Regions from separate parts of the Salinarimonas chemoclinalis genome, predicted to be linked through region 1. Evidence: riboswitches for the same ligand, from Rfam matches in the RefSeq annotation. Region 1 holds a riboswitch; the other holds the start of a gene.
What was found. Region 1 has a riboswitch for cobalamin ahead of AB9M23_RS21455 (DUF1636 family protein). Riboswitches for the same ligand answer to the same signal wherever they lie in the genome.

Region 1 (7,169 bases):
GCCTCTTCGCGGTGAACGCGCGCAGCGTCTTCCTGTGCAGCCGCGAGGCGGCGCGGCGGATGATCCCGCGCCGGCGCGGCGCGATCGTCAACCTCGCGTCCGTCGCCTCCTTCAAGACCTGGCCGGGCGATGGCGCCTACAGCGCGAGCAAGGCCGCCGTCCTGGCGCTGACGAAGGCCTTCGCGGCGGACCTCGCGCCCTACGCCATCCGCGTCAACGCGGTCGCGCCGGCGATCGTCGACACGCCGATGACCGAGCGCTCCCTCGACGCCGAGGCGGACCGCGCGGCCGGGCGGCGTCGGCGCGAAGCGCTGCACCCGCTCGACCGCCTCGCCCGCCCGCAGGAGATCGCCGACGCGATCCTCTTCCTCGCCGGCGAGGAGAGCGCCTTCACGACGGGCGCCTGCCTGACCATCGACGGCGGCCTGCTCGCCTGACCCGCACGGAGGACCCATGGACACGACGATCGGCTCGCGCGCGACGAACGGAGCGGTCTACGCGAGGATGGTCCTGGTGCAGGTGTTCTGGGCGGGCACCTTCGTCGCGAGCGAGATCGCGCTCCACGACCAGCCGCCGGCGCTCACCGCCGTCGTGCGCTTCGTGCTGACGACGGCGATCTACGTCGCGATGTGCGTGATGCTCGCCGACGCGGCCGCGCCGCGGCTGCGCGAGCGGGTGCGGGAGATCTCCGCCGGCGGATGGCTCGCGCTGGCCGCGATGGGCTTCTTCGGCGTCTCGCTCTACACGCTGCTCCTGCATCTGGGGCTGGGCGCCTCCACCGCGGCCTACGCGGCGCTGCTGATCCCGACGACGCAGCCCATCTTCACGGCGATCCTCGGGCGCCTCGCCTTCCGCGACGCCGTCGGCTCGGCGCTCGTCGTCGGGCTCGCGCTCGGGCTGGTGGGCGCGGGCCTCGTGATCCTCGGAGGCCTGTCCGTGTCGGACACCGCGCTGCTCGGCGGCAACCTCGTCATCGTGGCGGCCGCCCTGTCCTTCTCCTGCTACGCCGTCTCGGCGAAGTTCGCGCCCGCGACGCTGTCCTCCACGGAGAGCACGACGCTCTCCTTCGTCTTCGGCACGCTGTTCCTGCTGCCGATGCCGGTTCTCATGGGAGAGAGCCTGGCCCTCGCCGGCGCGACGCCGCCGTTCTGGCTCTCCATCGCCTATCTCGTCGTCTTCGCGACGGTGCTGCCGTATCTCTGGTGGAACGACGCGGTCAAGCGGATCGGCTCGGCGCGCACCGGCATCTTCACCTTCCTCATGCCGCCGATGGCGGTCGCGCTCGCCGCGCTGGTGCTCGGCCACACGCCGGGCCCGCAGCAGATCCTCGGCGGGGCCCTCGCGCTCGCCGGCGTCGCGCTCGCGACGTTCGGGTGGCCCGGACGAGGCAAGGCCGTGTGAGCCCGTCGCGGGTGCCCGTGCTCACCCGCGTCTACCTCACCAGCTCCCGCATCGCCCGGTCGAGCCCGTCCGGCGTCAGCGGGAACATGCGCCCGCTCATCAGCCGCGAGACGAGCCCGATCGACTGGGTGTGGCCCCAGTGCGCCTCCGGGACGGGGTTGAGCCAGGCGGCGCGGCCGAAGTGCGCGGTCAAGCGCTCGAGCCAGGCCTGGCCGGGCTCCTCGTTCCAGTGCTCCACCGAGCCGCCGGGGATCAGGATCTCGTAGGGGCTCATCGAGGCGTCGCCGACGAACACCGCCCGGTAGTCCGGCCCGAAGGTGCGGATCACGTCGAGGGTGGGGATCGTCTCGGCATGGCGGCGGCGGTTGTCGCGCCACAGGCCCTCGTAGGGGCAATTGTGGAAGTAGAAGTGCTCGAAATGCTTGAACTCCGCCCGCGCGGCGGAGAACAGCTCCTCCGCGCGCTCGACGTGCCAGTCCATCGAGCCGCCCACGTCGAGGAAGAGCAGCACCTTCACCGCGTTGCGCCGCTCGGGGCGCATCTTGACGTCGAGCCAGCCCTGCCGGGCGGTCTCGCGGATCGTGCCGTCGAGGTCGAGCTCGTCGGCGGCGCCCGTGCGCGCGAAGCGGCGCAGGCGGCGCAGCGCGACGCGCATGTTGCGGGTGCCGAGCTCGACGCGGTCGTCGAGATCCCTGAACTCCCGCTTGTCCCAGACCTTCACCGCGCGAAAGTTGCGGTTGCCGTCCTGGCCTATGCGGATGCCTTCGGGGTTGTAGCCATAGGCGCCGTAGGGCGAGGTGCCCGCCGTGCCGATCCACTTGTTGCCGCCCTGGTGGCGGCCCTTCTGCTCGGCGAGGCGCTGCTTCAGCTCGTCCATCAGCCGATCCCAGCCCTTGGCCTCGATTTCGGCCTTCTCCTCGGGCGTCAGGTAGCGCTCGGCGATCTTGCGCAGCCATTCCTCCGGGATCTCCGCGGCCTCGAGCGCCTCACCCATCGTGCCGAGCCCCTCGAAGACGCGCGAGAAGACCCGGTCGAACTTGTCGAGGTTGCGCTCGTCCTTCACCAGCGCGGCGCGAGCGAGATAGTAGAAATCCTCCACCCGCTTGCCCGCGAGGTCGCGCTCCAGCGCGCCGAGCAGCGTCAAGTACTCGCGCAGCGAGACGGGAATGCGCGCGGCGCGCAGCTCGGCGAAGAAGGTGGTCAGCATGGCGGGCAGTGTGGGGGTGCGCGGACGCCCGTGCAAGCACGACCGCTTGACCGGACGACCGCATCTCGTTACGTGATGTTATAGCGTTACATTTCTGTGAGAGGCGGGCGCCTGCGGCGGCTTGACGCGCCGCTGGAAGAGGATAGCCTGCCCTCGTCGGTTCCCCGCGAGGGGACGAAGAGGGAATCCGGTGAGGGCCTTCCGCAACCGCGGCAGGCGCGACTCCGGGGCTGCCCCCGCAACTGTGAGCGGCGAGCCTCCTCCCATCATGCCACTGGCCGTCGGGCGTCCGCCCGAGGGCCGGGAAGGCGGGGGGCGGCGACGACCCGCGAGCCAGGAGACCTGCCGACGTCGGCGATCCGCCGGCACCGAGACCACCAGACGGGCGGGGAGGCCCGGAGGAGTGACCATGATTCGTGACCCGAGGCGGGCCGCCGGCCCGCCACACGCATTCGCGCTCTCGACCGCCGCAGTGATCGTGCCGACGCCGTCGCGATGAGCGACCCGTCCCTCGAAGGTCGGGTCGTCCTCTCCGTGTGCACCCGCTGCCGCGACGATCGCGAGGACGCGTACGGCGACGTCCGTGGCGGCGCGCGCTTCGCGGCGGCGATCGCCCGAGCCGCCGCCGGCCGCGACGACCTGCCCGACGGCCTCGCCTTGCGCGGCGTCGCCTGCATGAGCCAGTGCAAGCGCCCCTGCGTGGTCGCGCTCTCGGGCTCCGGGCGCTTCACCTACGTGTTCGGGGATCTCGACCCCGAGCAGGATGCGCGGGCCGTCCTCGACGTGCTCGCCCCCTATGCGGCCTCGTCGGAGGGCTTCCTCGCCCGCGGCGCGCGGCCGGAAGTCCTGCGCGCCGGCATCCTGGGCCGCATCCCACCCGTCCCGACGGCGAGCCCGCTCGTCGGCCCCCTCGACCCCGAAGACCTGGAAGCCCTCGCATGATCCGCCTCGCGCCGACCCGCCGCGCCATCCTGGCCGCGGCCCTCCTCGCCGGCACCGCCCTCGCCGGCACCGCTCTCGCCGCCGATCCCGCGCCCCTCGTCGTCGCCAAGACCTTCGTGACCCAGAGCCTCGACCCCGTCGACGGCTCGGCCGGCTGGGCGCTCGTCTCGCACGGCGTCGCGGAGGGCCTGTTCACGGTCTCGCGGGAGGGGACGATCGTGCCGCTCCTCGCCGAGGCGGCCGAGCGTCGGGACGACGGCGCCTGGATCGTGTCGCTCGCCCCGGGCCGGATGTTCTCCGACGGGACGCCGGTCGAGGCGGAGGCGGTGGCCGCCGCGCTGAACCGCACGGGCGCGGAGAACCCGGCCGCGCGCGCCAGCGCCGGGCGCCTGACCTTCACGCCGCTCGATGCGCGCACGCTCCTCGTCGAGACCGAGCGGCCGACACCGATCCTGCCGTCGATCCTCGCGGAATGGGCCTTCCCGGTCTACCGGCGGACGGATGCCGGCCCGATCTTCACCGGCCCCTATTCGGTCGCCTCGTTCGAACCGGGCGCGCGCATCGCGCTCTCGCCGAACCCGCACTACCCGAACGCCGAGGCCCGCGCGCCGATCGACCTGAGGCGGGTCGGCGACGGGCAGGCGATGGCGATCGCCCTGGCGGCGGGCGAGGTCGACCTCGCCTTCAACCTGCCGGTGGAGGCGCTCTCGATGCTGCGCGACCGCGCGGGCGTCACCGCGCGCTCGTTCCCGGTCGCCTACCAGTACATGATGTTCATGAACACGCGCGAAGGCCCCCTCGCCGATCCGGCCGTGCGGCGCGCGATCGACCGCGCCGTCGACCGCGCGACGCTCGTCGCGGCCATCCGCGCCGGGCGCCCGGCGGCGGGGGCTTTCGCGCAGACCTATCCCTTCGCCGCCGACGTCGTGCCGGCCCACGATCCCGTCGAGGCGCGGCGCCTGCTCGAGGCGGCCGGCTGGAGCCTCGGCGCGGACGGCGTGCGCGCGAAGGACGGCGAGCGGCTCGTTCTCGACCTCGTCGCCTACCCGCAGCGGCCGGATCTCGTCACGCTCCAGCCGGTCCTGCGCGCGGCGCTCGCCGAGATCGGCGTCGGGGTGACGACTCGCGTGACGGAACAGCCCAACGACGTCGCCTCCGGCGGCGACTTCGACCTCCTGCTCTGGGCGCAGCACACCGCACCCGCGGGCGATCCGGCCTTCTTCCTCTCGCTCTTCCTCGGGAGCGAGGGCGCGCGCAACTACGCCGGCTGGTCGTCGGGCGCACTCGACGCGCTCGTCGCGGAACTGGCGAGCGCGGAAGACCCCGCCGAGCGCATCCGCCTCGCGCGCGAGGCTCAGGCTGTGGCGGCCGAGGGCGTGCCGGTGGCCTACCTCGTGACGCCGGAATGGCACGTGGGCCTCTCCGACCGGCTCGCCGGCTACGAGCCCTGGGGCTCGGACTACTACGTGATCCGCCCCGACCTCCTGCCCGCGGACTGAGCGCATGGCGACGGCGCTGCGGGGCGGCGCGGGGTTCCTCGGCGCATGGCTGCTCGTCACCGCGGCGGCCTTCGCGCTGGTGCGCGCGATGCCGGGCGATCCGGTCGAGATGCTGCTCGCGGCGGGCAACGTCGCGCCGACGCCGGACGCGGTCGCGGCGCTGCGCGCCGCCTTCGGGCTCGACCGGCCGCTGCCGGTGCAGTTCGCGGCGTGGCTCGGCGGCTTCCTGACGCTGGACTGGGGGGTGTCGCCGGTGACGGGCCGGCCGATCCTCGCCGACGTCGCGGTGCGCGCGCCGTGGTCGGCGGCGATCGGCGCGGGCGGGCTCGCGGCGGCGGTCGCGGGCGGCTTCGCGCTCGGCTTCGCAGCCGCGGCGCGCCCGGGCGGGCTCGCCGACCGGGCGAGCCGGGTGCTCGCGGTCTCGGCCCAGGCGCTGCCGGCCTTCGCGGTGGGGCTCGTGCTGCTCTGGCTGGTGGCCGTCGAATGGCGGCTCCTCGCCCCGCTCACCGGCTCGGTCGCGGAGCGGCTCGTGCTGCCGATCGCGCTCGTCGCGCTGTTCTCCGTGGGCGCCGTCGCCCGGGTCGCGCGGGTCGCCTTCGCGGAAGCCGCGGGGGCGCCGTACATGGTCACGGCGCGGATGAAGGGCCTCTCGCGCACCCGCGCGCTGTGGCGGCACGGGCGCCGGCACGCGGCGCTCACCGTGCTCGCGGCGATCACGCCGGAAGCCGCCTGGATCGTCGGCGGCACGGCGGTGGCGGAGATCGTGTTCTCGGTGCCGGGCCTGTCGGACCGGGTGGTGGCGGCGGTGGCGACGCGCGACTACGCGCTGCTGCAGGCCTATGTCGCCCTCGTCGCGTTCTGGCTGCTGGGAGTGCACGCGCTCGCCGCCCTGGCGCGCCGGCGCCTCGACCCGCGGGTCGGCGCGTGAGAGGCGCCCGCCTCGCGCTCGCCGCGGGCATCGTCGCGGCGGCGACGCTCGGCGCGCTCGCCCCCCCGGGCGACCCGCACGCCATCGACCTGGCGCGGACGCTCGCCGGCCCCTCCCCCGCGCATCCGCTGGGGACGGATCATCTGGGGCGCGATCTCCTCGCCCGCCTCGCCGCCGGTGCGGCACCCTCGCTCGTGGCGCTGGCGATCGGGCTCCTCGCGACGCTCGGGCTCGGCGTCGCCGCCGGAAGCGCCATCGCGCTCGGCCCCGCGCCGCTGGCCCTCGCCGCGCGGCGCCTCGCGGAGGTCGCGCTCGCGGCGCCGACCCTCGTCGTCGCCCTGGTGCTCGCCGCCCTGATGGGCGCGGGACCTGCGACCGCCGGCCTCGCGCTCGCGGCGAGCGCCTGGGCGCCCTACGCGATCACCGTCGCGGCGCTGCTCGAGCGCCTCGTCGCCGAGCCCTACTGGCGCGCGGCGGAAGCGCTGGGGCTCGATCGCCCCCGCGCGCTCGCCCGCCACCTCGTCCCGGCACTGGCGGGCCCCGTCGGGGCGCTCGCCGGAGCGGATGCGGCGCGCGCGGTGACGCTCGTCGCGGCGCTGGGCTTCCTAGGGCTCGCCGCGGACACGGGCCGGCCGGAATGGGGGGCGATGATCCACGAGTACCGCCCCTTCCTGATCGAGGCGCCGCGCCTGCTGCTCGCGCCGCTGTGCGCCATCGCGGCGCTGGCGCTGGCCGCCCACGCGGTGCTCGACCCGGGACACGACGGGCGGCGACGGGCATGAGGCGGATTCGCGGCCGGGGGCAGGCCGAACGCCCGTCCCCGGCCCCGATCGCCTCACCCGCGCAGGCGGCGGGTCGCGACGACGCGGAACACGCTCGACGCGATGAAGCTCGCCGCCGCGACGAAGGTCGCGCCGGCCTCGGCGAGGCGGTCGGTGTCGAGCGCGGCGGCGTCGAAGCCCGCCAGCGGCAGGACGAGGGCGGCGAGGCCGACGATGTTGGCCCACACCGTGCGGCTGGCGAGCGGGGTCTTGGTCTCGGTCATGGTGGTCTCCCGTGGCTGCGACGTCACAATTCGGCATCGAAGGGCAGGCGCCCGGAGCCGTAGGCGCGCCATTGGCCGGCGCGGCCGCGGGGCGTGACGATCCCCGTGGACAGGCGGAAGCGCGCCGCCTCGCGGCTCGCCTCCAGG
Region 2 (7,169 bases), on a different contig from region 1:
GGCTCGCCGGCCCGCGCATCTACGGCGACACGGTCGTCGTCGACGCCTGGATGGGCGACGGCCGCGCCGAGGCGACCGCGGACGACGTCGACCGCGCGCTCGCCCTCTACAGCACCGCCTGCGCGCTGCTGATCGGGCTCGCCGCCGTGCTCGCCGTCACGGCGCTCGCGCTGTCTCGCTGATGGCGAGGAGCCGGTCGCAGTCCGCATGCGCCGCGAGATGGTCGGCGAAGCGGTCGAGGATGTCCTCGACGAGCGCCTCGTAGGCGAGACCGCTCGTCTTCGCGCCGAGCCGGTCGAGCCAGGCGGCGCGCTGCGCATCGTCGGCGAAGAGGCCGTGGACGTAGGTGCCGACCACCCGCCCATCGCGAGAGACCGCGCCGTCGGGCCGCCCGTCGGCGAGGTGGGCGAAGGGCCGCACGGCGTCGGGGCCGGTGGTCTCGCCCACGTGCATCTCGTAGCCGGAGAACGGCGCGCCGTCGGCGAGCGCCGTCCCGCTGACGGCTTCCAGCGTCTTCACGCCGGTGAGCCGGGTCTCCAGGTCGAGGAGCCCGAGCCCCGGCACGACGCGGCCCGGAGGCCCCTCGATCCCGTCGGGATCGGCGATGGAGCGGCCCAGCATCTGGAAGCCGCCGCACAGCCCGAGCACCCGCCCGCCGCGGCGCACGTGCGCGGCGATGTCGATGTCCCAGCCCTGGGCGCGCAGGAAGGCCAGGTCGTCGATCGTGGTCTTCGAGCCCGGCAGCAGCACCAGCGCCGCCTCGGCCGGGATCGGTGTCCCGGGCTCGACGAGGACGAGGCGCACGCCGGGCTCCTCGCGCAGGGGGTCGAGATCGTCGAAGTTGGAGATGCGCGGCATCACGGGCACGGCGATCGTCACCCCCTTCCCCGTCTCGTCCCGCGGCTCGCGTTCGAGGCCGAGCCGGTCCTCCGCCGGCAGCCGCCCGGCGTCGGCGAAATGCGGCACGAGGCCGAGCGGCGCCCAGCCGGTATGGGCGGCGATGAGCCGCATGCCGTCGGCGAAGAGCGACGGGTCGCCGCGGAAGCGGTTGACGACGAAGCCCGCGACGAGCGCCGCGTCGGCGGAGTCGATCACCACCTTCGTCCCCACCAGGCTCGCGATCACGCCGCCCCGATCGATGTCGCCGACGATGATCACCGGCGTGCCGGTGGCGCGCGCGAAGCCCATGTTGGCGATGTCGCCGGAGCGCAGGTTCACCTCCGAGGCCGAGCCCGCGCCCTCGACGACGACGAGATCGGCCTCTCGGCGCAGCCGGCCGAACGAGTCGAGCACGGCCTCCATCAGCCGCGGCTTCCAGGCCTGGTACTCCCGCGCCTTGGCGGTGCCCACCATGCGCCCCTGCACCACGATCTGCGAGCCGATCTCGCTCTGCGGCTTGAGGAGAACCGGGTTCATGTGCACCGACGGTGCGACGCAGGCGGCGCGCGCCTGCAGCGCCTGGGCGCGGCCGATCTCGCCGCCGTCGGCGGTGACGGCGGCGTTGTTCGACATGTTCTGCGGCTTGAACGGCCGCACCACGAGGCCGCGGCGCGCGAAATGGCGGCACAGGCCGGCGACGAGCAGCGACTTGCCGACGTTCGACCCGGTCCCCTGCACCATCAGCGCACGCGCCATCAGAACTCGATCCCTTCCTGCGCCTTCACGCCGGCGGCGAAATGGTGCTTCACCAGCGCCATCTCGGTGACGAGATCGGCGGCCTCGATCAGCTCGGGCTTGGCGTTGCGGCCGGTGACCACGACGTGGAGATCCGGCCGGCGCGCGCTCAACGTGGCGACCACCTCGTCCAGCGGGAGATAGGAATAGCGCAGCGCGATGTTGAGCTCGTCGAGGATCACGAGCCGGATGCCGGGATCGTCCATCAGCTCGCGCGCCTTGGCCCAGGCGCGCTCGGCGGCGGCGACGTCGCGCGCCTTGTCCTGCGTCTCCCAGGTGAAGCCCTCGCCCATCGTGTGCCAGGAGATCTGGTCGTCGAAGCGCGCGAGCGCGAGCTTCTCGCCGGTCTCCCAGGCGCCCTTGACGAACTGCACGACGCCCACCCGGAAGCCGCGACCGAGCGCGCGCAGCATCAGCCCGAAGGCGGCCGTCGACTTGCCCTTTCCGGGGCCGGTGTTGACGACGAGAAGCCCCTTCTCGAGCGTCTTTCCCGCCACTTCCGCGTCCTGCACGGCCTTGCGCTTGGCCATCTTCTCGCGATGGCGGCGGGCCTCGTCGTCCTCGATCGTCATGTCACTTCACCTTCATCGGGAGACCGGCGACCATGAAGGTCACGGCGTCCGCCCGCGCCGCCAAACGCTGGTGCAGCCGGCCGGCCTCGTCGCGGAACCGGCGCGCCAGGGCGTTGTCGGGCACGATGCCGAGCCCGACCTCGTTCGACACGAGCACGACCGGCCCCGGCGCGTCCAGGCAGGCCGCCTCGAGCGCGGCCCCGGCCGCGGCGACGTCGCGCTCGGCGAGGATCAGGTTCGTCACCCACAAGGTGAGGCAATCGACCAGGATCGGCGCCCCCGCCGGCCCCTCGCTCATCGCCTCGGGCAGGGCGAGCGGCGCGTCGCGGGTGATCCAGCCCTCGGGGCGCCGCGCGCGGTGCTCTTCGATGCGCGCCTCCATCTCCGAATCGAAGGCCTGCGCCGTCGCCACGTAGACCCACGGCGGCGCGTACGCCTCCACGAGCGCCTCGGCATGCCGGCTCTTGCCGGAGCGTGCGCCGCCGAGCACGAACGTCAAGCGAGGCGAGGCGCCCCGTACGGGCTTCTCCGGGGTCATGCGCGAGGCCGTTGAAGTTCGTTGGCGCGACGGCTAATCATGGTGGCGACGGTGCCCCGGAGACGGGGTGAAAAGGGAATGCGGTGAGACACCGCAGCTGCCCCCGCAACTGTGAGCGGAGAGCCCGTCGCTCTCATAGTCCACTGGGCTCGTCCCGGGAAGGCTGAGCGACGAGGCCGCGACCCGCGAGCCAGGAGACCTGCCGTCGACCGCTTTCATGGGCTTTCCGGCCGGGGTGCGCCGGGGGGTTTGCCGGCCGCACGGTGTTCTCCGTCGGCCGCCTCTCTCCGTGGAAGCACGAAGCACGGGCGCCCTCGGGCGCAGACGGAGAGAGAAGAGACATGACCGGACCAGGCTCCACCGAAACGCGAATCCTCGTCGCCCTCGCCGGCGTGCTCGCCGCGACCCCGGCCCTCGCCCACCACCCGCTGGGCGGGGACGTCCCCGGAACGCTCGTGGACGGGCTGATGTCCGGCCTCGCCCACCCGATCCTGGGCGTCGATCACCTCGCAGCCCTCGTCGCCGTCGGCCTGATCGCGGCGCGCGGCGCGGGGCTGCTCGCGGCGCCCGGCGGCTGGGTGCTCGGGATGCTCGCCGGCGTCGCGCTGCACATGGCGGGCGTCGGCCTGCCGTTCGGCGAGGCGCTCGTCGCCGGCACGGTGCTCGCGCTCGGCCTCGCGCTCGTGGCGCCCGGCGCGCTCTCCCGCCCGGCCGTGCTCGCCCTCGTCGCCGCGGGCGGCTTCATGCACGGGCACGCGCTGGCCGAATCGATCATCGGCGCGGAGGCGACGCCGCTCGTGGCCTATCTCGCGGGTCTCGCCATCGTCCAGATCGCGCTCGCAGCCGGCATCGCGCTCGTCGCGCGCGGCCTCGGCCGCGAGCCGGCCCAGCCGGCCGGCCTGCGTGCCGCGGGCCTGGCGCTCGCCGTGGTCGGCGCCGGCTTCCTCGTCTCCGGCCTCGTCGGGTCCGCGTGAGCACGGCCATGACCGCCGCCCCCGTGGACGTCGTCGTCCACGTCTGCACCACCTGCCGTCCGGCCGACGGGCCGGACGCGGCCGACGAGAGGCCCGGCGCGATCCTCCTGCGCATGCTGGAGGACGCGCTCGCCGCCCGCGCGGCGGCGGGCGCGCCGCTGCCGGTGCGCCTCGCGCCGGTCGCGTGCCTCTCCGTCTGCAAACGCCCCTGCACCGTCGCGGCGACCGCGCCGGATCGTTGGACCTACGTCTGGGGCGACCTCGACCCGGCGACGCAGGTCGACGAGATCCTCGACGGCCTCGCCCGATACGCCGCGAGCGCCGACGGGATCGTGCCCTGGCGCGAGCGTCCGCGGATCTTCAAGACGGGCGTCGTCGCCCGCATCCCCCCGCTGCCGGGCCTCGCCCCGGCGGCCGCCGAATAGGAGCCGTCCCCATGGCGAGCCTGTCGAAAATTCCCTGCACGGTCCTCACCGGCTTCCTCGGCGCCGGCAAGACCACCCTCGTGCGCCACCTCGTCGAGAACGCCGGCGGGCGCCGCATCGCCGTGCTCGTCAACGAGTTCGGCGATCTCGGCTTCGACGGCTCGTTCCTGGAGGGCTGCGGCATCGCGGGCTGCACCGCCGAGGACATCGTCGAGCTGCCCAACGGCTGCATCTGCTGCACGGTGGCCGACGATTTCGTCCCGGCGCTGGAGAAGCTCCTCGACCAGGCGAACCCGCCCGAGCACATCCTCATCGAGACGTCGGGACTGGCGCTGCCCAAGCCGCTCGTGAACGCCTTCAACTGGCCCGCCATCCGCTCGCGCGTGACCGTCGACGGCGTCGTCGCCGTGGTGGACGGTCCCGCCGTGGCGTCCGGGCTGTTCGCGCACGATCCCGCGAAGCTCGCCGCCCAGCGCGCCGGCGACGCCTCGGTCGACCACGACGACCCGCTGGAGGAGGTGTTCGAGGACCAGCTCCTGTGCGCCGACGTCGTCGTCCTCAACAAGGTCGACGCGATGAGCGTCGACGAGCGCCGCCGGGTCGCCGCCGACATCCGCGGGCACCTGCCGCGCGCCGTCGAGATCCTCGAGGTCGCCCACGGCCGGGCGGATCCCGCCGCCCTGATCGGGCTCGGCGCCGCGGCGGAGGGAGACCTCGCCGCGCGGCCATCGCATCACGACGACGCCGGCGAGCACGATCACGAGGACTTCGACAGCGTCGCCATCCCCGTCGCCGCGGTCGAGAGCCCCGACGTCCTGATGCGGCGCGTCGCCGAGGCCGCCGAGGTCGCGGGCGTGCTGCGCATCAAGGGCTTCGTCGAGGTGACCGGCAAGCCGATGCGCCTCGTCGTCCAGGGCGTGGGCACGCGCGTGTCGCAGAACTACGACCGGGCGTGGAAGCCGGGCGAGCCGCGGGCCGGCTCGCTCGTCGTGATCGGGCTGCACGACTTCGACCACGCCGCCGTCGCGCGCGCGCTCGCCGGCTGAGGGACGCGGTCCGCCCGCCATGCACCTTCTCCCCGCGAGCACGGTCTCCCTCGACGAGGGTGAGAGCGCCGTCGACCTGGCCCAGCCGCCGGGCGACGTCGTCGTGCTCTCCTTCGCCGATTCGGACCTCGCGGCGCTCGCCGCCGCGAGTGCCGCGTCGCGCGGGGGTGCGGCCGACGGGCCCTCGATCCGCCTCGCCTCGCTGAGGCGGCTCAAGCACCCGCTCTCGGTCGACCTGTGGGTGGAGAACACCGCGGCGAAGGCCCGCTTCGTGCTGGTGCGCTGCCTCGGCGGGCTCGACTATTGGCGCTACGGCGTCGAGCGTCTCGCCGATACCGCGCGGGCGAACGGCATCGCGCTGGCGGTGATCCCCGGCGACGACCGGCCGGATCCGCGCCTCGCGGATCTCTCGACCGTGCCGAGGGCCTGCTGCGACGCGCTCGAAGCCTATTTCATCGCCGGCGGGGTCGAGAACATGGGCCGGCTGCTCGCCGGCATCGACGCCTGGCTCGCCGGCCGGCGCGCGGCGATCGCACCGCCGATCCCGACGCCGCGGGGCTTCGCCTGGTCGCCGGAGCACGGGCCGGAGACGCCCGAGGCGGCGCTGGCCCGCCTGCCGACGGAGCGGCCGCTCGCGCCGATCCTGGTCTACCGCTCGGCCGTTCTCGCCGGCGAGACCGGCCCGGCCCGGGCGCTTTCGGAGGCGCTGGCGGCACGGGGGCTCGCGCCGCTCGTGCTCGCGGTGTCGAGCCTGAAGGACCCCGAGGCGGTCGGCGTCGTGCGCCGGGCGCTCGCGGCCCGCAAGCCGGCCGTCATGCTCGCCACCACGGCCTTCTCCGCCCGCGAAGGCACGGCCTTCGTCCTCGACGCCGCCGATTGCCCGGTGCTCCAGGCGATCCCCGTCGGCACGACGCGGGACGCCTGGGCGGCGTCCGAGCGCGGGCTCTCGGCCGCCGATCTCGCCATGCAGATCGCGCTGCCCGAGTTCGACGGCCGCATCGTCGCCGGACCGATCGCCTTCAAGGCCGAGGCCGCGCCGGACCCGGCGCTGGCCTTCGCTCGGCGCGAGAGCGCGCCCGATCCGGCCGGGATCGCCGCCGTGGCGGACCAGGCCGCCGCCTGGGCGCGGCTTTCCGCGACGCCGCGGTCCGAGCGCCGGCTCGCGATGGTCCTGTCGGACTACCCCGCCCGCGGCGGCCGCACCGGCTTCGCCGTGGGGCTCGACACGCCGGCGAGCACGGCGGCGATCCTCGAGCTCCTCGCGGACGCCGGCTACGACATCGCGCGAGCGGTGGACGCCAAGGCGCTGATCCCGCTTCTTCTCTCCGGGGCGGAGGCGATGCGGGTCCCCCTCCCCGTCTACGAGACCCGGCTCGCCCGCCTCCCCGCCAGCCGCCGGGCGGAACTCGCCGAGACCTGGGGCGCACCGTCCGACGACCCCGCCTGCGACGGCGACGCCTTCGTCTTCCGGGTCGTGCGCGCCGGGAAGGTGCTGATCGCGCTCCAGCCGGATCGCGGGCGCGGTGACCGCAAGGCGTCCTACCACGACCCGAATCTGCCGCCGACGCACGCCTATTGCGCCTTCTACGCGGCCCTTGGGCAGGAGCCCGAGCGCATCGATGCGCTGATTCATCTCGGCACGCACGGCACCACCGAATGGCTCCCCGGCAAGGCGGTGGCGCTGGCCCCCGACGACTGGCCGCGGCTGCTGACGGGCGCGACGCCCGTCGTCTACCCGTTCGTGGTCGACGACCCCGGCGAGGCGGCGCCCGCGAAGCGCCGGATCGGCGCGGTGACGATCGGCCACCTGACGCCGGACGTCGTCGAGGCGGGGCTCGACGGGGAGACGGCGGCGTTGAAGGAGCGGGTGGAGGAATTCTCCTCCGCCCAGGTGCTCGACCCGCGCCGCGCAACCCTCGTCGCCGCCGACATTCTGGAAC

Region 2: linked by a shared signal. The riboswitch ahead of AB9M23_RS04155 (HupE/UreJ family protein) and the one ahead of AB9M23_RS21455 (DUF1636 family protein) in region 1 are both predicted to bind cobalamin.

Annotation. Positions count from the first base shown of each region.
Region 1 covers NZ_JBGMWH010000026.1:19,870-27,038, forward strand. Annotated here, with positions in the region: gene AB9M23_RS21440 (SDR family NAD(P)-dependent oxidoreductase) at 1-437, shown strand, start outside; gene AB9M23_RS21445 (DMT family transporter) at 454-1,401, shown strand; gene AB9M23_RS21450 (vWA domain-containing protein) at 1,433-2,608, opposite strand; cobalamin riboswitch at 2,749-2,972, shown strand; gene AB9M23_RS21455 (DUF1636 family protein) at 3,104-3,550, shown strand; gene AB9M23_RS21460 (ABC transporter substrate-binding protein) at 3,547-5,049, shown strand; gene AB9M23_RS21465 (ABC transporter permease) at 5,054-5,977, shown strand; gene AB9M23_RS21470 (ABC transporter permease subunit) at 5,974-6,759, shown strand; gene AB9M23_RS21475 (hypothetical protein) at 6,813-7,022, opposite strand; gene AB9M23_RS21480 (DUF2793 domain-containing protein) at 7,046-7,169, opposite strand, start outside.
Region 2 covers NZ_JBGMWH010000002.1:74,206-81,374, reverse strand. Annotated here, with positions in the region: gene cbiB (adenosylcobinamide-phosphate synthase CbiB) at 1-182, shown strand, start outside; gene AB9M23_RS04170 (cobyric acid synthase) at 157-1,635, opposite strand; gene cobO (cob(I)yrinic acid a,c-diamide adenosyltransferase) at 1,635-2,246, opposite strand; gene cobU (bifunctional adenosylcobinamide kinase/adenosylcobinamide-phosphate guanylyltransferase) at 2,248-2,745, opposite strand; cobalamin riboswitch at 2,817-3,005, shown strand; gene AB9M23_RS04155 (HupE/UreJ family protein) at 3,126-3,758, shown strand; gene AB9M23_RS04150 (DUF1636 family protein) at 3,767-4,183, shown strand; gene cobW (cobalamin biosynthesis protein CobW) at 4,195-5,229, shown strand; gene cobN (cobaltochelatase subunit CobN) at 5,249-7,169, shown strand, end outside.